One region of the Undibacterium sp. MH2W genome, then DNA from elsewhere that is predicted to be linked to it. Evidence: predicted binding sites of a transcription regulator. Region 1 holds the regulator's gene; each other region holds the start of a gene.

Region 1 (7,098 bases):
AAGGAAAATCAGATTGGTCAAGTTGTGGGTTTAGCTTGGACCGAGGTGGGTGGCGATCTGTTAACCATTGAAGCTGTATCAATGCCGGGTAAAGGTGGCGTCATTCGTACAGGTACCTTGGGCGATGTAATGAAAGAGTCGATTGAAGCAGCGCGTACGGTCGTGCGCAGTCGCGCAAAACGCCTCGGCATCAAGGCGGACGTGTTCGAGAAAAGTGACATTCACATTCACGTTCCCGAGGGTGCGACGCCTAAGGATGGACCGTCAGCTGGTATTGCGATGACGACGGCGTTGGTATCTGTGTTCACAGGGATTCCCGTGCGTGCGGATGTTGCGATGACAGGCGAAATCACATTGCGTGGTGAAGTCTTGCCAATTGGTGGATTGAAGGAAAAATTACTTGCAGCACATCGTGGTGGAATCAAGACAGTCTTGATTCCTGAAGAGAATGCAAAAGATTTAGCTGAAATCCCTGACAACGTCAAAAACAAACTGGAAATTGTTCCGGTGCGTTGGATTGATAAAGTGCTTGAGATTGCTTTGGAGCGTCAACCAGAGCCGTTGACTGACACTGAAGTTGCTGTTGCTGCAGCAGCACCAGTTGACCCAGCATCTGTTGAATCAACGGTGGTCAAGCACTGAGTGTGTTGAAGGCAAGGAGGCTTACCTCTTTGCGCCATTTCTTTCACATGGCACCAAACAAAAAAGCCCGGCTCTCATGAAGTGCCCCCGAAAAGTTGGACATCGTTCCAAATTTTTCGGGGGCATTTTTTATGACCAAATATACAAAGGAATTTCGAATTAAGGTGGTTAAGGCGTACATTGATCGGGGTATGGGGCGGAATACTATCGGGCGCTTGTTTGGAATTGATACGACCATGGTTCGCAAATGGCTAGACCAATATCAGTTAGAAGGAGAAGCAGGACTCGCAGCTAGAGAACGTCATAAGTCATATACATACTTGTTCAAAAAGAAGGTGCTACAAGCCGTTTTGGATGAGGGAATATCTCATCGAGAGGCGGCGAAGCGGTTCCGAATCCACACGACGTCGCTTATTGCTCAATGGTTGCGTATTGCCCGTGATCGAGGTATAGATGCCTTACAATCACAATCTAAAGGTAGACCTCCCTTGAAGACAACAAAACGCGACAAGGCTAAGCCGCCTCCAGACGACAAGTCAAAGAGCTACGAGCAACTCATTGAAGAGAACGAACAGCTGCGGGCAGAAGTAGCCTATTTAAAAAAGCGGAGAGCCTTAACCTTGCAGAAGGCGACACGGCAGGCAAAGCCAGAGTCGTCACAGGATTAAGGCAGCAATTCCAGTTAGCTGTGCTTCTGAAGGTTGCCGGCTTAGCGCGAAGCACCTATTACTATCAAATGCAGGTAGCGACAGCGCCAGACCGGCACTCAGCGTTGAAAGAAAGAATCAAAGCTGTCTATAAGAAGCACAAAGGCCGTTACGGGTATCGCCGCGTTCACATGACCTTGTCGAATGAAGGTACTCACGTCAATCATAAGACGGTGTTTAGGCTTATGCAGAATCTGGGCTTGAAATCCCAGATTCGGCGTCAGCGATACAAGTCTTATATGGGCAACGTTGGGCGTGTAGCGCACGACTTATTGAAACGGCGGTTTCAGGCCAAGCGCCCCAACCAAAAATGGGTTACGGATGTGACGGAATTCAATATCGAAGGAAGCAAGTTATACCTTTCGCCAATACTCGATTTGTATAACGGGGAAATCGTTTCGTACCAGATCGCCAAAAGTCCGAAGTTTGAACTGGTAGACAATATGCTCACCAAGGCAATGAAGCGACTGAATAAGGAGGATAAGCCAATTCTACATTCCGATCAGGGCTGGCAATATCAAATGGCTGCCTATCAAATGCGACTGAAACAGCGAGGCATGCGTATCAGCATGTCGAGGAAGGGTAACTGCCTAGATAACGCCGAGATGGAAAGCTTTTTTGGAACCTTAAAATCGGAATGTTTTTACACGAATAAATTCTCAACCGTGTCGGAACTGGAAAAGACACTGCATGAATATATTCGTTATTACAACCATGACCGGATTAAGTTAAAACTAAACGGCCTGAGTCCTGTACAGTACAGAACTCAGGCCGGTAAAACGTAGTAAAAGCCGTCCAACTTTGAGGGTTCACTTCAAGAATTCGGGCTTTTTTACTTGGCACTTGCTTGATTCAGTCGCGTTGCTCCGTTCGAAAGATGAGTGTCCAGTGACGAAGGGCGGTTAAACCCAATTTCTCATGAGTCCTACGGCAAGGCCCTCTAGGTAAAAATCGGCGTCTTGGTCATTGATTTTGATGATGGAGTAGTCCGGGTTTTCGGGAATAAGCTCAATATGGTTGCCTGTTTTTTTGTAGCGCTTAACGGTGACATCATCGCCCAGGCGAGCAACAATAATTTGCCCATTTCTAGCGCTATCAGCCTTTTTTACTGCTAATAAATCACCATCCAAAATGCCAGCGTCACGCATCGACATTCCTCTGACTTTCAGTAAAAAGTCTGGCTTGGCAGAAAATAATGCAGGATCGACTTGGTAGCTTGCTTCAATGTGCTCGCTGGCGAGGATAGGTGAGCCTGCAGCAACGCGACCAACCAGCGGGATGGATAACTGCATGCTCGCTGGATGAGGTAAGTTAAATGTGGCACCTGTAATGTGGCTTGATAGATCAGACTCAAGTAGCTTGATGCCACGGGATGTGCCTGCTGCAATTTCAATAACGCCTTTTCTGGCTAACGCTTGCAAATGTTCTTCGGCGGCGTTGGTGGACCGAAAGCCAAGCTCTGTGGCGATCTCTGCCCTGGTTGGGGGGAAGCCCGTATTTTGGATGGCGTCTTTTATCAGGTTCAGGATTTGTTCCTGGCGATTAGTGAGCTTGAGCATAAGCGTGCGGCGCCGATAATAGCGCTGTATGTATAAACAGTCTGTATTTTTATACAGTGGCGTTCGATGTGCAAGGAAATTTTTAAAAAAAGTCCTTTTTTAGGGTGTCTGCGTAGGCATGTGCTTGAAGTAATTGAATAAATCGAAAAAGTGGGTTATTATCATCGGCTTTCCTCTTCCTGCACTCGTCTTGACGCCGAGGCAGGCTATTTTTATTGTCCACAAGGAGAATATATGCGTCATTATGAAATCGTATTTATCGTACATCCCGATCAAAGCGAGCAAGTTCCTGCAATGATCGAACGTTACAAAGCTAGCGTTGTTGCACGTGGTGGTCAGGTTCACCGCGTTGAAGACTGGGGCCGTCGTCAATTGGCTTACATGATTCAAAAATTGGCTAAAGCACACTATGTTTGCATGAACATTGAGTGCGATGCAGAAACATTGCTTGAGCTGGAAACAGCATTCAAATTCAATGATGCTGTTCTGCGTCACCTGACAGTCAAAATGAAAAAAGCTGAAACAGCTCCATCACCAATGATGAAAGCAGTTCAGAAAGAAGACGCAGCGAAAGCACAGCGCGTCGAAGCACCAGCTGCTTAATTTTGATTTGAAAAAGGTCGTATAAGAAGAGAGTGAATCAATTAAAGCTTGTGGCGCGCATTATTGAGAAATCAGCATTGCGATACACGCCAGCAGGAGTGCCAATTGCAGCAGCAGTGTTGATGCATCGGTCACTTCAGCGAGAAGCGAACATTGAGCGGGTCGTCGAGCTTGAAATGAATGCCCAGGCAGCTGGAAATATTTCGAGAGCATTTCACGATTTGCCGCTAGATGTTGAAATTGAATTGACTGGATTTTTAGCACGCAGAAATCGCAACAGCAAAAGTCTCGTGTTTCATGTGAATGAAATCGGGGCACATTTACTAGATTAGGAGCCTAACATGGCATTCGGTAAAAAATTTGATAAAAGCAAATTGAAGCAAAAGCGTCAACAACAAAACCCTTTGTTCAAACGCAAAAAATTCTGCCGCTTCACAGCAGCACATGTAGAAAAAGTTGATTACAAAGATATCGACACATTGAAAGATTTCGTGCAAGAAAACGGCAAAATTATGCCAGCACGTTTGACTGGTACTAAAGCACTGTACCAACGTCAAGTTGATACAGCGATCAAGCGCGCACGTTATTTAGCGTTGTTGCCTTACACTGATCTGCACACAGCGTAATTGACGACAAGTACTAGGAGAAAAATATGCAAGTTATTCTGATGGATAAAGTCGTTAATCTCGGCAACCTCGGTGATGTAGTTAAAGTGAAAGACGGTTACGCTCGTAACTTCTTGATTCCACAACGCATGGCACGCCGTGCGACTGCTACAGCAATCGCTGAATTTGAAGCGAAACGCGCAGAGTTGGAAAAAGCAGCAGCAGCTAAATTGGCAGCAGCACAAGCGCAAGGCGAGAAACTGGAAGGTTCTACTGTTCAGATCTCTCAAAAAGCGGGTGTTGATGGCCGTTTGTTCGGTTCCGTTACTAACTTCGACATCGCTGAAGCATTGGCTAAGCAAGGTGTTGCAGTTGAAAAAGCGCAAGTTCGCTTGCCACAAGGTCCATTGAAGATCGTTGGCGATCACTCTGTTTCTGTATCTTTGCATACAGACGTCGTAGTGAACGTGACAGTATCTGTGATCGGAGAACAAGCTTAATAAGCTTTTGTTCCTTGTATCAAAAAAGAGCCGGGTTTTACCCGGCTTTTTTTATGTGGAGGTGAAGTGGTTTATACTATAGCCGTAATGTTGTATGTAATAAACATCGCTTCGTCTTCGTAATTTGTGTCTGATAGTAACCCTATTTAGCAGGTATAATGCGCGCCATGAAAGCCGCTTCTGATCCCCAACTTGACGCTATCCGCGTTCCTCCCCATTCCATTGAAGCAGAGCAATCTGTATTAGGCGGTTTATTACTTGATAATGCTGCGTGGGATAGGATTGCCGATTTTATTGGTGAGGATGACTTTTATCGCTACGATCATCGGATTATTTTCCAATGCATGGTAAAACTCATCAATGGTTCGAAGCCCGCCGACGTGATTACTGTGTACGAAGCGCTCAATAGTGCTGGGAAAGCTGATGATGTTGGTGGACTTAGCTACCTCAATGCCCTTGCTCAGAATACGCCGTCTGCTGCAAACATTCGTCGATATGCAGAAATTGTGCGTGATCGTGGTGTTCTTCGAAAGCTGATTACTGTTTCGGACGAAATTGCCGGCAATGCTTTTAATCCTCAAGGTAAAGAGGTGAAGCAGATGCTCGATGAGGCGGAGTCGAAGATTTTTGCGATTGCTGAAGAAGGATCGCGCGGTGCTCAAGGCTTCCAGGCGATTCAGCCGCTGTTGACACAAGTTGTTGAACGCATTGATGAGTTGTATAACCGTGATAATCAAAACGATATCACTGGCGTACCGACGGGCTTTGTCGATCTGGATAAAATGACTTCTGGTCTTCAGCCCGGTGACTTAATTATTGTTGCAGGTCGTCCTTCGATGGGTAAGACCGCGTTTTCGTTAAATATAGGCGAAAACGTAGCGATCGATAGTGGATTGCCAGTTGCTGTGTTCTCGATGGAGATGGGTGGTGCGCAGTTAGCGATGCGTATGCTTGGTTCTGTAGGCCGACTCGATCAAAGTCGCTTGCGGATTGGTAAGCTCAGCGATGAGGATTGGCCGAGATTGACGCACGCCATCCAAAAAATGAATGAAGCACAGTTGTATATTGACGAAACACCGGCATTGAGTTCGATTGAGTTACGCGCGCGTTCGCGTCGTCTCGCGCGTCAATGCGGCAAATTAGGCTTGATCATTGTCGACTATTTGCAGTTGATGTCGGCAAACGTGGCTGGTGAGAACCGTGCCACCGAGATTTCGGAGATTTCCCGAAATTTAAAAGGTCTTGCAAAAGAATTGAATTGCCCTGTGATTGCTTTGTCGCAGTTGAACCGCTCTCTTGAGCAACGACCAAATAAACGTCCTGTTATGTCAGATCTTCGTGAATCTGGCGCGATTGAGCAGGATGCGGACGTGATCATGTTTATTTATCGTGATCAGGTTTATAACCCAGATTCCCCAGATAAGGGAACGGCAGAAATTATTATTGGTAAGCAACGTAACGGTCCGATTGGTAGTGTGCGTCTCACCTTCCTAGGTGAGTACACTAAATTCGACAACTACGTTGGTTCTCTGGCCGTATTTGGTGATAACGAGTAATTGTCAGAATCTGTGTATGTCGTGATGGAAGAATCCATCTGAACTCTTTTTGCACCCATCTTGATGATGTTGATGGGCGCGCGTAATAACCCGATTAGTTTTTATTTTCAGTGAGAAAAAAATGTTTGGACGCTTGATGCCTACAGAAGGCAAATTTTTTGAACTTTTCAACCAACACGCAGAACTGTGTGTCAAAGGTTCAAAAGAGATGCTTGCTTTGATGACTAATTTTGATGACCTCGAGATTCGCGTACATGCAATCGAGACAATCGAAAAGCAGGCCGATACAGTGACATACAACACGATAGAGTTGTTGCATAAAACCTTTATTACTCCGCTTGATCGTGATGACATCCATCAACTGATTACGCGTATGGATGATATTCTTGATTTACTCGAAGATGCTGCGCAGACTATTTCTCTGTACGATATTCGTGAAATTACGCCAGAGGCAAAGCGCTTAGCTGAGTTGTGCCTCGCTTGTTCTGAAAAAGTGAAGGCCGCCGTAGCGTTGTTGCACAACATGAGTAACTCCCGTGAAATTTTGACAATCTGCGAAGAGATTGATCGATTGGAGTCTGATGCTGATCACGTGATGCGTGCAGCAATGTCTAAATTATTCCGTGATGAACCGGATGTTCGTAATCTGATCAAGCTCAAGGCGATTTACGAGATCCTTGAGACGGTGACTGACCGTTGCGAAGATGTTGCTAATATCATTGAAGGCATCATCGTTGAGAATGCCTGATTGCCGTGCTGATGTGCAGACATTGTTGTCAATTGACTGTGTCTGCGTTGCATGATCAAAAAATGACCCTCGCACGTCGAGGGTAATTAAAAAAAGAAATGATTTTCCCTTATGCATACGTTCCAGATTAGCATACAAGTACTCGTATTTCTGATTGCTTTGGCCATCTTGTTTGACT
Region 2 (7,098 bases), on a different contig from region 1:
CTCGTTCGAAAGACGAGAGGCATTTTTTTTGGGAAAAAAGGAAAGATCGGATGAATACGCTAAAAAGAGGCAAAATGCATTAATATCAGGACATGTGCGCATCAGGGCTTATCGCATGAGGCTGGCTGAGTGAAGCACATTGCGCTTCATATCACGCTTTTTTTGTTATTTATCGATGGCGTTGCCGACACATTCGGTGTGTCACCAGACTGTCCTACTTGTCTATGCGTTTTGATCTTTTTCATTGTTCGCTACAACGTTGCATCGTGTTGATTGGCATCTGTGTTCTTCCAATGGTCACGTTGGCAACGGAATTGACTGTCGTTACTGAAAATCTTCCCCCGCTTAACTATGAAATCAATGGCGTTGTCACTGGCTACGCGACAGAAGTCATTCAAGCTGTGCTGAAAAAAGCCAATATCCAGACAACCATTTCTCTCATGCCTTGGGCACGTGCTTATCAGACAACACTGACCCAACCCAATACTTTGCTCTATTCAACGACACGAACGCCAGAACGCGAGGAGTTGTTTGAGTGGATAGGCCCCATCAGTTCCCGGCAGATTTACTTATATAAACTCAAAAGCCGGCGCGATATTCAACTCAAATCCATCGCCGACAGCACCCAATACAAAGTGGGACTCGTGAGAGAAATGGCGGCGACAAAAGAATATCTCACTGTCTCGGGTATCGCCGAATCCCACGTCGATTTCGCCCCCACGTCTGATTCCAATGTAAAAAAATTATTATTAGGTCGCACAGATCTCATTGTTTCCCAAGATTGGGGTGCCGCATTTTTGATGAAAAGTCTGCAAAGAGATCCCGCAGAGCTACAACCGGTGTGGCTATTAGATGATAAAAATAGCTATTACTTTGCAATGAATAAACAAAGTGATCCCGCGTTGATACAAAAAATTCGTGGAGCGTTCAACAAAGTACAACAATCCGGCTTACTAGAAAAACTCAGAAACAAATACATGCGCTAAACTCTGTCACCCACTTTTATTTTTCAAAACAATGCGCGCTTTCTGTTTCATGTTGTTGATGATGTTGGTTGTTGCTACCAGCGCACCTGCTTCGTCGGCTGAGCGCGACAAACTCCATCTGGCCTCGCTTGAATGGTCGCCCTATGTCAGTCACACATTGCCAGAAGAAGGTCTCGTATCTGCCGTCGTCAAGGCCGGTGCGAAAGAAAGCCAACTTCCTGTCAGCATTTCTTATTTTCCCTGGAGTCGCGCTGTGCAGGCGGGCTTGGAAGGTGAAGATTTTGCTGGCTATTTTCCTGCTTTCTATCTTAAGGAGCGGGAAAAAACCTGCTATTTTTCTAACACTCTAGGCAATAGTACGATCGGTTTTGCTTATCTAAAAAATAAGCGTTTCGATTGGGCGACGTTAACGGATCTAAAGGGTTACAACATCGGTATCGTGCATGAGTACGCCAACGGTGAGGGATTTGATCGCCTTGTCAAACAACATGTACTCACCACAGATGCCGCACCGTCCGACATCAGCAATGTTAGAAAATTACTCGCTGGTCGCGTGGATGTCATCGTGATTGATAAAAATGTCCTACGCCAGTTACTCATCAGTGATAACAGCCTGGACAAGGAAAAATACAATATCGTTTTTCATCCGAAAGAACTGACTAACTTTACGATGCACATCTGCTTTCAACGCAACGCCAAAGGCTTGCGATTGCAAAAGGCGTTTAATGCCGGCCTCACAAGCGTCAAACTCAAGCAATTCGAAAATCAATATTTCGGGCAGCTTCCTCATGCGGCCAGTAGCAATGAGTCGCAATGAGTGGCAATGAGTGGCGATCGATAACATGCACAAGCCACATAAGGCCAGTCATGTCAGTCGGGAACAATCTCCCCGCCCCACCGTCATCACCAATCAGTAAATAAAACGCCCTGCGTTCCTCGCCACTGTCGACGAGCGTCACTTTCTTTGATCAACGTTCCAGCCCTGACTCCTAGTAACCGGAACTTATGTTCAAGCGGAATGCGGCGCAGACATTCACCAGCGGCTTTGCGGATCACAGCATGATCGGCTGTGGCTGCCGATAAGGTCATGTCACGCGTCGAAATACGAAAATCTTGATACCGAATCTTGATGCCAACGGTTTCACAGCGGTATCCTTTTCTTTTCAAATCATCAGCCAGCCGCGTACACAAGTTCGTGAAAATACCTGTCAGCGTCTCGCGATCGGTCACAGCATGCAAATCACGTTCAAAGGTCACTTCGCGGCTAATCACTTTGGGCTCTGAATAGGTCACTACGTCACGGTGATCGATGCCACGCGCCGCGTTATAAAGCCAGTTTGCATAGTTAGCGCCAAAATGATCCTGCAACAGTCCAGGGTTGGCCGCTGCTAATTCACCCACGGTAAGAATCCCCAGCAAAGCAAGACGCTCTGCCGACTTGGGACCAATACCATTTACCTTTTTGACAGACAACGGCCAAATGCGCGTTTCAACATCGTCCATTGAGAGAATCGTCAGCCCATCTGGTTTATCCAAATCAGAACCAATTTTTGCCAACAACTTATTCGGTGCGATACAAATAGAGCATCTCAAGCCCGTGGATTCAAAGACCGCATTTTTTAAGCGTTGTGCAAGACGATGTGTTTCTTCAGGATGGTCCGTCAAATCGATGTAAATTTCATCGATGCCGCGATTTTCAATCTGCGGCGCAATCTGGGCGACGGCTTCTTTGAATGTCGCGGAAAAATGTCGGTAAGAATCAAAATCGGTAGGCAGTAAATACATCTCGGGCGCTATTTTTGCGGCTTTCATGATGCCCATGGCGGAATGGACGCCCAGCGCGCGGGCCTCATAGGTGGAAGTGGTGGCGACGCCGCGCCCCACGTAGTCTTTTAACCGAGAAAAAATGCGGGTACCGTCCGCCTGCACCACGGGCTGATGCGACGCACCGCCGCCAATCAGCACAGGTTGTCCACGCAACTCTGGATATTTCAACAGCTCAACGGACGCATAAAACGCATCCATATCCAAATGAGCAATACGTCGGGCCAGAGTGGTTGCCATGGTCAAGAATCAATACGCAAAAACAAAGGGGCAGCGCGTGTGGCTTTTGATGACGAATGTCATGCGGATGCAACGCTGCCGGTTCAAAATACAGCCTAGGTCTCCCTATTTTAGCTGATTTTCTGATTTTTACTGTACAAATAATCAGTTATTTGATCTAACAGCCATCTTTCAATCATCCAGACCGCATCCGATACGGTTCCTGCCAGCAACGCCACAGCGACAAAACACTGGCACAAGACGAATAGCACCCTTAATAAGAACGACAATGGCAATGACAAAGCGTAAAAATTAGGTCACTATTTCAGTATTACTATCTTTTGTTTTCCATCATGAAAAAAATTCTTCATTTACTCGCCGGCCTCGCTTTGACTCTTGGTATCAGCACTGCACACGCTGATTTAATGCATCCGTATGACGAAAGCGCCGATGCGCAGGCGATGATCACCAAAGCGTTATCTGAAGCCAAAACCGGCAACAAAGATGTTCTCGTCATCTTTGGCGCGAACTGGTGCAAGGATTGCTTGGAATTAAATAAGTCCATGCAAGGCCAAAGCGCACCCTTGATTGCCAGCAAGTTTGTGGTGGTGAAAGTGAATGTCGGCCAATTTGACAAAAATCTCGATCTGGCAGCGAGTTATGGCAATCCGATTAAAAAAGGGATTCCGGCCGCCGTCGTTTTAAAGCCTGACAACTCGGTGCTGTACGCATCGAAAGGCGGTGAGCTGTCCAACGCACGCCGCATGAGCGAGCAAGGTGTGTATGATTTCTTTAATCAGATCGTCTCACAACGTCAGTAATCGTTCAGTGTAGCTTTCATGAATTGGGGCATGGCGACCAGACACTGTCCCATTCCAGACCGCACCGCGCATGTCTGCGAATGGCAGTGGCATCACCGCCCCGCCGACCAACTAGGGCGACGAGTCAACTTATGCGTGAACATCCGGCCATGATGACGGGCGACACCTCGCCCTCCCCAGCTCCGTCGTTAGAGGAACTCGAAAAGAGTCACGCCTTACTCAATAATTTCTCGCGCTGTCTTCCCGGTATTTTTTTTCAGTTTCAACGCTATTCCGAGCAGCATTTTCTTTTTCCGTTTGTGAGCGAGGGCGCGCGCGAGATTTTTGAAGTCAGCCCGGAAGCATTGCTCAATGATGCGACGATTTTGTACCGCAAGATTCACCCCGATGACTTGGTCAGATTAATTAGCGGTATTCGCGAGTCGGCGGCCGAGCTGACGATCTGGCACCACGAATACCGCATTATTCGTAACGACGGTACAGAACGCTGGCTCGTGGGCGATGCGACCCCAGAGCGCATGCCTGACGGCAGTGTGTTGTGGCATGGTTTTATCAGTGACAACACCGAACGCAAACAAACAGAACAACAATTACTCGCCGCGCAACAACAAATGCGGCTAGTGATGAAAGCCTCCAACCAAGGTTTGTACGATATCAATATCCAATCTGGTGCGGGAACGTTTAGCCAAGAATACATGCAAATGCTCGGCTATAACGCCGACGATTTTCCGGATCCCGCCCATTTCTGGGACTACTTTTGGGCCGAAGGTGTCCATCCCGATGATGTTGCTGGTCTAAGAAAAGCGTACCAAGCACATTTTGCCTCACGGGGTGCGGTGGATTATCACGCCGAATTCCGACAAAAAAATAAATTTGGTCAATGGCGATGGGTGATGTCGATGGGTGCAGTCGTCGAGTGGGACGCCAATGACCGTGCCGTTCGAATGATGGGAACACACATTGACATTACCGAGCGCAAACAGATCGAAGAAGAACTACTGCAAAATCAAGAATTACTCAGCGCCAGCAAAAATCGTTATAAAAAATTAGCAAAAGAATTAGAAATTCTCATCGCCAATGCGCCTGTTGGAATCATGTTTGTCTGCGATGATGTCATCGTCAGGGCCAATCAGGCGCTGGCTGAATTGTGCCATTTCCATAATGCACAATCGATGATCGGCGTAAAAACGGCATTTTTATACCGCCATATGGCAGACCAAGAAGCGTTTCGCAAAGCCATCATCCCTAAATTAATCGCTGACGAATTAATCGAGTTGGAATGGCAGTTATACCGTGCCGATGGTGAACCATTCATCGCTCGCGTTGCGGGGCGCGCCTTGTCTGCAGAAACCTACCACCAAGGTACGGTATGGATGATTGAAGACATCACAGAACAACGTCAGATGCTCGACGCCCTACGTGATAGCGAAAGTCGATTGCAACGGCTCATGAATTCAAGCCTCATTGGCATCATCCACGGCAATCAACAAAAGCACTTGGTCGATGTGAACCACGTGTTCTGTCAATTATGTGGTTATTCGCGTGAAGAGATATTGAACGAACATTTTTTCTGGCGCCATCTCATGTCAGAAGCCGATCAATATACATGCATTCAAGCCTATAACGAATTGATGAACAACGGTGCCACGGCTGCCTTTGAAATCATGCTCAAGCACGCTGATGGTCACCAAATTCCAGTGCTGGTGGGTGTTAACCACCTCGAAAATTCTCGACAAGAGTGGGTGGCGTTTACGCTCGACATCAGTGATCGCTTACGGATGCATCAGCTCAAAACCGAATTTATTTCTGTCGTTAGCCATGAACTTCGGACGCCCTTGACTTCGATTCGCGGATCGTTAGGCTTGCTCGAATCCGGTGTCGCCGGTCCCTTATCCAGCGAAGCACAACAGTTGGTGCGCATTGCGAACTCCAACAGTAAACGTCTCATCAGTTTGGTCAACGATATTCTCGATATGGATAAATTGGCCAATGGCAAAATGGAGATCAAATCGGAGCCTATTGATTTGGTGCCACTGGTCCATCACGCCATCGAGGTCAATAGCACCTATGCGAGCCATCTGGGCGTTTCATTGGTAGCAGAGATCGCCCCTGCACTGCACCAAGCGTGGTGTCTCGGCGATGCCGATCGCCTGATGCAAGTGATGGCAAATTTACTCTCCAATGCCGCGAAATTTTCGCCGGAGGGAGAGCGAGTGATCGTCCGCTTATCGCAGGCCGATGAGGTCTACCGGATTGCCGTGTGCGACCATGGCACAGGAATTCCCTTCGAGTTTCAGACCCATTTATTTGAACCCTTTACGCAAGCCGATAGCACCAACACGCGCAGACAGGGCGGCACAGGTCTAGGACTGTCGATCACGAAAACACTCATTGAAAAAATGCGTGGCGAGATCTTCTTCGATAGCTGCCCCGATAAAGGTACAACCTTCTGGTTTCATTTACCCATCCATGCAATGAACCACGCAGCACATTAACAAAGAAAGATTGACGTCCTATGCCCTTGGTCGTTGAATGAGTTGATCACGATACTCCGCGGGACTGCAATGGGTCCAGCGTTTAAAGGCGCGACGAAAACTGCGAGCGTCTGAATAGCCGAGTTGGGCAGCAATGTCGTCGAGGCTGTGTGCGGACTGCAGCAGACGTTTGGCGCGGTCAATCCGCACGCCTTCTGTAATCTGGAAGTACGATGTTCCCTCGCGGGCTAACAATCGCTGCAACGAACGTGGGCTCATCCGTAATGCGGCGGCCATTTCATCGACCGTACGAAATTCACATTGCTGGGCAATCAACATACGCAATAAACTTTGTCGTCCCAATGCACCAACGGCAGCAAGTTCTTGCTCACAGGCGCGCTGCGCCGATTGCACCTGAGCGGCATCAGGTGCAGACAATGGCAGCGCCAGCACCTCATTCGACAGCATCACACGGTTGCTATCTGCCCCCATCAGCACCGGGCAACCAAACATCTGTTCAAACAGCGGTCGCTTCAGTGGCAAATGCAATCGCAACTGCACTTGAACCAAATGAAACGATGGCCCCGCCAACTGATGCGCGGCATTGACCGCGGTCAGTAAGTGATCGATCGACAAAAAATCGTGAAGCTCCGCATCGTCAAACAAAGAATGCGCAACCAGTGCGGAATACGGTGTCCCGCTTTCAAACTGTAGGTGCACCATGGACCCAGCAATGAGTTGAAATTCGAGACCAAACTGCAATGCGTCCATCAA
Region 3 (7,098 bases), 340 kb from region 1:
CGCCGTTTTAGGGGTGTGTGCATCTGATAAGGTGTATCAAGGGTTTTCTGTGGCGTTTGATATGTCATTTGAGGAAATTTGGATCAGTTATCTTGTTGGAGCGACGCTGTGGATCGCACCAAAAGAAATCACTGCCGATCCAGACGCCTTACCTGTTGCGCTTGAAAAGAATCAGATCACAGTATTGCATGCAGTGCCAACGTTACTCGCCTTATTTTCACAGGACGTGGCAAGTCTTCGACTGATTAATCTGGGCGGGGAAATGTGTCCGGAATCGCTGGTGAATCGTTTCACTCGCGCTGGTCGCCAGATGTTCAACACTTATGGACCGACAGAAGCCACGGTATCAGCAAGCCTTGCTCCTTTGCATGCGAATGCGCCAGTCACGATCGGCACCCCTTTACCAAACTATTCAATGATGGTCGTGGCGACCGATGTCGAGAATGGGTTACGTTTGTTACCTCTCGGTGAAACGGGAGAACTCTGTATCTCTGGACCAGGTGTCGCTATTGGCTATTTAGGTCGGCCAGACCTGACAGCAGAGAAATTTTTGGTGAACCCATGGTCGATGAGCGACATTGATCGGCGTTTATACCGTACTGGTGACCTCGCTTGTATTCAGGCTGATGGCAGTATTCAGTGCCTAGGTCGTGCCGATGATCAGGTGAAGATCCGCGGATTTCGTGTGGAGCTCGGTGAGATTGAAGCGGTCCTCGCTCAACAGAGCGGCGTCGGAACCGTCGCGGTCATCCTGAGAAAAGAAGATGAGATCGATCAAATCATGGCGTTTATTGCCCGTGATGATGCCTCCTTCACTGCTTCAGGAACGATCCCTTCCGATACAGAATTAAAGGCAATCTTACGTTCGCAGTTGTCTCAAGTGCTGCCGCCGTATATGGTTCCTTCTCGGTTTGAGTTCATGACGGAGGTGCCTCGGCTTACCTCTGGAAAAATCGACCGAAATACGCTCAAGAAGATGCCTCTATCGAAGGTTGTCACGAGCGGCGATTCCGATTGCGCTTCAAGTGAAACGGAAGAATGCTTATTTGAAGCGCTCAATCGTTTATTTCCTGGTCAACCTATCCGACGTGATTTAGATTTCTTTGCTGATCTTGGCGGCCATTCACTGATGGCGGCAAAACTCGTCTCCTTATTACGAAAAAATAGCCGCTTTGCGTATTTTAAAATTGCAGATATCTATCAGCAGCGCAGTATCGGTAAAATCGCTGAGCTGTTGGAAGTAGCCGGTGTTGCTCAAGACCAGGCGCATGCAACGGAGGCCACGTGGACACCTCCGCCGACCTGGAAACGCTGGCTGTGTGGCGCAGCGCAGGCAGTGGTGATTCCGTGGCTGGTCGCTATTCGGATGGTACAGTGGCTGGCGCCATTTTTTACTTATCACTTCTTGACTGGTGATCCTGACGACTCGAATTACAGAGCGATTCTTCTCTCGGTTGCCACCTTTTTACTGCTGACGTTGGCTGAATTTGGTATCGCGATCGGTGGCAAATGGCTTATTGCTGGTCGTTTACAACCCGGCAGGTATCCTTTGTGGGGGTTCACCTATTTCCGTTGGTGGTTGTCAGACCGCCTCTTAGAAGCCGCGCCTACGTATATGCTGAGCGGTTCTTCGTTATATCCATTATGGTTACGCGCATTGGGTGCCAAAGTCGGTAAAGATGTGACGATTGGATCGATCACGCTGAGAGCGCCGGATATGCTGACGATTGCCGATGGCGTGAGCATTGGTAGTGCTGTGAATCTCGAAAATGCACGTGTGCAGCACGGTGAACTCATTCTTGGCACGATTACCCTACAAGAGAATGCTTACGTCGGGTCGTATTCTGTTTTAGAAGGCAATGTCGTACTTGAGGCCAGTGCACACCTAGATGGTCAGTCTGCATTAGCGGATGGCAAGACAGTGCCTGCTGGGCGTATATGGAAAGGCTCGCCAGCAAAAGATGTGAGCGCATTTGACCCGCACTGCTTGCCGCCTCGCCCTCATTTATCTCGCTTACGATCAATCTGTGAGACGGTATTTTTTATCTTTGGCACCTTGTTGATCGGCTCCTTGTTTTTTGTGCCGGTATTCCCGAGTTTTGTCATTATTGACTGGTTTGACAATGCCGACACTTTCCCATGGTTGCAAAGTAGCTCGATACCGTTCCAACTAGGCAAATATTTCATATTGGCGTTCCCTGCGACGGCAATTTTGATTATTTGTACTGCGTTACTCTCGGCTGGAATTCGGTGGTTTATTTTACCAAGACTTAAACCAGGTCTGTACCAAGTACACGGCAATACGTATTGCCAAAAATGGCTCGTGAATCAGATCCAAGAATCAAGCTTGCATGTACTGCACGGTATTTATGCTACGGTCTATGCGCCGTTTTGGTATCGACTGCTGGGCGCGAAGGTGGGCAAAGGAGCGGAAATTTCGACCGCTCTGGGCGTCGTTCCCGATATGCTGACGCTCGGAGATGAAACTTTCATCGCTGATGCGGTGCTACTTGGCGATGAGGAAATTGATGCTGGGTGGATGCAGATGCAGCCAACCGTGATTTCACGTCGTAGCTTTGTGGGTAACGGTGCGTATATCCCGGATGGCACTATCCTGCCAGAGAATGTATTAATTGGTGTACATAGTTGTGCGCCTTCGAATGCGCAAATCCATGCAGGTGATACGTGGTTAGGATCGCCCCCAATCCACCTTCCGGCGCGTGAAGAGACCAAAGGTTTTCCGGAGAATTTGACCTTTAAACCGTCTATAGCAAGGCGGATTGGCCGCGGTTTAGTCGAAACATTCCGCATTATTGCACCGCATGCGATCGTGATTGCGGTTGGTTACACCGTTGTACTCAATCTGATGCCGCTGGCTGGCGATGATCGGTGGATGGAAGTGTTTGTGTACTTGTTGGTGGCAGGACTGTTCTACGGCATTGGTAGTTTTGGATTTGTGTTGGTGCTGAAATGGTTGTTAATTTATCGCTACAAAAAAGCCAGTATGCCGATGTGGACACCGTTTGTTTGGCTCTCAGAGGGCATTACCAACTTGTATGAGGGGATCGCTATCCCGAATTTCATGCGGTACTTACGCGGCACACCTTGGCTTCCTGTTGCGTTTAATTTGCTTGGCTGTCGGATTGGTAAGGGGGTCTATATGGACACGACGGATATTACTGAGTTTGACTGCGTGAGCATCGGCGATCATACCGAAATTAATGCACTTGCTTGTCCTCAGACCCATTTATTTGAAGATCGTGTGATGAAAGTGGATCATGTCGTCATCGGCGAGCGTGTGTATATGGGCGCACGAAGCTCTGTGTTATATGGTGCAGAAGTTGGCAACGATGCCACCCTCGGTGCGCTGACTTTGGTGATGAAAGGTGAATTTATTCCTGCAAAGTCTCATTGGCGAGGCTGTCCAGCAGCAATGACTGGAATATAAACTCATCGTATGGCGTTCTGATGACAATACCTGCGCATTTTTCCTTGTTGATGTGGCCTCATGAGGCACAAACGGCATTGAAATATTTTGCATCAGAGAAAATTATTGTCATTGGGACGCAAACCCCAACATCGATGCTGCGCGATGCCGCTAGGCAGCACCTAAGACTCGTTGTGACGGAATTTTTATCCGCTGCATTGGATATCGCAGCGCACGACCTACGTTTGATCAGCGTCATCGGACAAGGTATCAGAACCGTTGTTCGCGATATGGATCTACAGATTTCCACCAGCCACGAGACAGGTATCTCTGTGGCAGCGATCAGTCGTCTCGGTCAAATTGGCGTCGATTTGATGCGGACGACACTACCCGACGACTGGCAAGACCTTGCAGGGGTCTATTTGGGCGACCAACACACTGCTTCGCTGATCGCCACTCCCCTATCGCTTCAAGCACAACGTTTCTCACAATACTGGACGCAACTGGAAGCGTCACTCAAATGTGCAGGGCTTGGACTGACTGAGTATGAGAATCAGATTCAAGCAGCATATCGATCTCAACTCAGCAATATCCGTACTTTTTCTATCAATACAGTGCCCGAGTACACCGCGAGCCTTGCTATTTCTGGCACTACCGATTTCGCCTAATCATCGGACTCATCACCTTCGGCACATATTTTTACTTGAAAAATGCGCGTTGCCGGCAGTGGTGATGCATTCCATTACCAGTTTGCTTTCGATAAGATAATCAGCCATTTTTTGCAAAACAAAATCTCTAGGTGCCCTGCTTGTACCCCAGTCGAGCAATCGATAACAGGATTAACATGGTAAGCACGCTGACGAAAATCACGACAAACAAATATTTCCCGACGACCTAAACGCATCAAAAAAGAAGTCGGTGCAAATTGCAAACTAAATCGTGTATCAAATGCAGTATCGAGGTGTGCCATAGTGAATCTCCGTGTCGGTTGATAATACAAAAATATCATTCAGGACATCATTGAGAACTTCTTATCTTCATTCAGATTATCGTTTGTCCTTGAAACAGACTTTAACACAAAACACTGTACATGCAATCAGTAGTTACATAAATGTTGCTGATTCCGCACACCCTATTGCTTTCGATAAATGAATAGTAAAAACATTAAAACCCTTACTGGTATTGGTTTTGCAGCCATTGATCGCATTTTATAAAAATTCTTTTTGAAGTTTTAGTCCGCAAACAATATACTGTATATTTAATCAGTATTTAACTTCAAAATGACTCAACTTCATTTACCAACTGACCGCACTCACAGACAGCATGGACTGGAAAGCCGGTATCCAGGTATCTGGCGCGCGTCACAATTAGCCCACGATATGGGGGCAACCATTCACACCGGCTATGTGGCATTAAATCAAGAACTACCCAATGCAGGGTGGCCGCTGGGGCAACTGATTGAAATCCTGATTGATCAATTTGGCACCGCAGAATTAAATTTATTAATGCCCGCATTAGCGCAACTGGATCGCCGTCCAGTCGTTTTGCTTGCGCCACCGTATGTCCCATTTGCATCCGCGTTTCAACGAGGAAGAGACAGCGCCGTTTCACTCCTCTGGATTGCTGGAACGAAGCATAAAGACCATCTATGGGCGGCTGAACAAATTTTGAAAAATGGTAGCTGTGGCGCTTTGCTACTGTGGCAAAAGCAAGTCAATACCGATGTATTGCGGCGTCTACATCTTATGGCGCAAAAATCACAAACCTTGTTTTTTATCATCCGTCCAATGCACGCTGCGCAATCCCCTTCACCGGCTGTCTTAAGGATCGCGCTTATGCCAAAAACCTCTGGAATGCAGGTCAATATTTTGAAGCGTCGAGGAGCAAATAACGACGGACCGCTGTTTTTATATGTGAATGAACACCCCTATTTATCAAACCGCGCAATACAACCTATACAACAACCCATGTTGCAACCAATGGCGGAGATGCCCTTTGGCGCGCGCCGGCAAGATCGACGATCCTCGATCGCTGCCTCGTAAATTGCACGCTTTTCTCGCCCTACACGGTCACGCTTTTAGCAGAGTTAACAATGACATTGCGTACAGAAACAGCCAATACGACCTGGATTGCGGTCCATCTGCCATTCATTGAACTAGAAGCTTTTGTTCCTTGCTGGGAGCATGCATTACCCTCTTCCGCTGTCGTTGTATTGAAGCAAAATCGTGTGATTGCGATGTCGTCCACGGCGGCCTTAGCAGGGGTACGCCTTGGTATGCGACGTGGTGGTGTACAAATGTTGCTTCCTGAAGTCCAGTTTCTTCATCAGGATAGCACTCGTGAAACAGCCGCTTTATCGGCAGCAGCCCTCGCCTTACTCCGATATACACCCCAGGTCAGCATTGCTGAGGACGCTAGTATTGTGCTTGATATTGGTGCCAGCATTCGGCTATTCGGAGGCCTCGCCGCATTGCGTCGCCAGATAAGAGCCACTCTCCGTGCGCTCGGATACAGCACGACCATCGGCTGCGCACCGACCGCAAAAGCAGCCTGGCTCTTTGCCAGAAATGCTGCACAGGGTGGTCGTCAGGGACAATCTTGCTTGCGATCTACGCATCTTTCATCTGCCATTGACCGTCTGTCCGTCCATTTACTCATGGCATCAGCTCAATACCAAGAGTTCTTACAAGGACTCGCCTGCCATCGTCTGTCAGACCTCAGAGCGTTACCACGCGCGGGGTTGCAAAGACGATGTGGTAAAGGTTTATTGGCAGAACTCGATCTTGCTTATTCGCTCACATCACCACCGCACATCTGGGTGGTTGCAGACCATGAATTTATCGCCAAAACGGAATTACCAGATCGTACAGACAATACGGATACATTGTTCGTTTATAGCCGTAGTTTGTTAACGCAACTATTGGGGTGGCTGAACGCGCATCAACTAGCTGTCAAACATGTACATCTTGAGTTGCATCATGAGCGTGGACGTCAGGCGGTGCCACCAAGTCTCTTGGATATTCATTTGGCCGTCGCCACGTGGCAAGAGGCCAATCTGCTACCGCTGTTCAAAGAAAAAATAGCCCATCTACAGCTGTCCGCGGCCGTTATCAGCCTCTCTCTTCGCGCTCCAGAAACGCTACCTCGGGCGCAGTCAAGCGACTCTTTGTTTCCAGAGACCGTCATGAATCCGGCAGATCTTCAGCATTTATTGACGCTATTGGTTGCGCGACTTGGTGCAGATCAGGTCTTGCTTCCCTGTTTTCAGGAAGATCATCGCCCTGAATTCGCCAATCAATGGGTATCGGTAATGACCACCTCAATGGCATCCCGTCCATCCGCTCTATCAATGCCATCGTTACCTCAATCGCTACCGCTCAGGCCAACATGGCTGCTTGTACAAGCAATCGCACTCGAGGTTCGACGACATAAACCTTACTTTGGCTCGGAATTAACGCTGATCTCACCAGCCGAACGAATAGAGGCCGGATGGTGGAGTGATCAGACACAGGTTCGAGACTACTTTGTCGCCATCAGCAAAGAGGATGTACGTTACTGGATTTACCGTGAGCGTGCATCACCTACCGACCTTGCGGAGCCTCTTTGGTTCTTACACGGCATTTTCGGTTAAACCCCACCTTTATCGCTCGTTTATCGCTCATTTTGACTTC

The links. Region 1 encodes LexA, which represses DNA repair genes until DNA is damaged. Its sites were predicted from a motif close to ACTGTATNNNNATACAGT; they were not measured.
Region 2: ACO0K2_RS05130 (DNA polymerase Y family protein) is a predicted target of LexA. The motif match lies at 3,182-3,199, and genes of this name have one in related genera.
Region 3: imuA (translesion DNA synthesis-associated protein ImuA) is a predicted target of LexA. The motif match lies at 4,677-4,694, and genes of this name have one in related genera.

The regions. Positions count from the first base shown of each region.
Region 1 covers NZ_JBMPPA010000003.1:25,944-33,041, forward strand. The annotation lists gene lon (endopeptidase La) at 1-642, shown strand, start outside; partial or broken gene ACO0K2_RS08060 (IS3 family transposase) at 774-2,134, shown strand; gene lexA (transcriptional repressor LexA) at 2,252-2,908, opposite strand; gene rpsF (30S ribosomal protein S6) at 3,143-3,511, shown strand; gene priB (primosomal replication protein N) at 3,544-3,843, shown strand; gene rpsR (30S ribosomal protein S18) at 3,853-4,137, shown strand; gene rplI (50S ribosomal protein L9) at 4,164-4,616, shown strand; gene ACO0K2_RS08090 (replicative DNA helicase) at 4,784-6,172, shown strand; gene ACO0K2_RS08095 (DUF47 domain-containing protein) at 6,294-6,920, shown strand; gene ACO0K2_RS08100 (inorganic phosphate transporter) at 7,032-7,098, shown strand, end outside.
Region 2 covers NZ_JBMPPA010000002.1:158,728-165,825, reverse strand. The annotation lists gene ACO0K2_RS05140 (substrate-binding periplasmic protein) at 267-986, shown strand; gene ACO0K2_RS05135 (substrate-binding periplasmic protein) at 1,036-1,803, shown strand; gene ACO0K2_RS05130 (DNA polymerase Y family protein) at 1,890-3,050, opposite strand; gene ACO0K2_RS05125 (thioredoxin family protein) at 3,383-3,850, shown strand; gene ACO0K2_RS05120 (PAS domain-containing sensor histidine kinase) at 3,982-6,345, shown strand; gene ACO0K2_RS05115 (helix-turn-helix domain-containing protein) at 6,364-7,098, opposite strand, start outside.
Region 3 covers NZ_JBMPPA010000003.1:370,662-377,759, reverse strand. The annotation lists gene ACO0K2_RS09610 (Pls/PosA family non-ribosomal peptide synthetase) at 1-3,448, shown strand, start outside; gene ACO0K2_RS09605 (4'-phosphopantetheinyl transferase family protein) at 3,469-4,095, shown strand; gene ACO0K2_RS09600 (hypothetical protein) at 4,170-4,397, opposite strand; gene imuA (translesion DNA synthesis-associated protein ImuA) at 4,708-5,469, shown strand; gene ACO0K2_RS09590 (Y-family DNA polymerase) at 5,520-7,058, shown strand.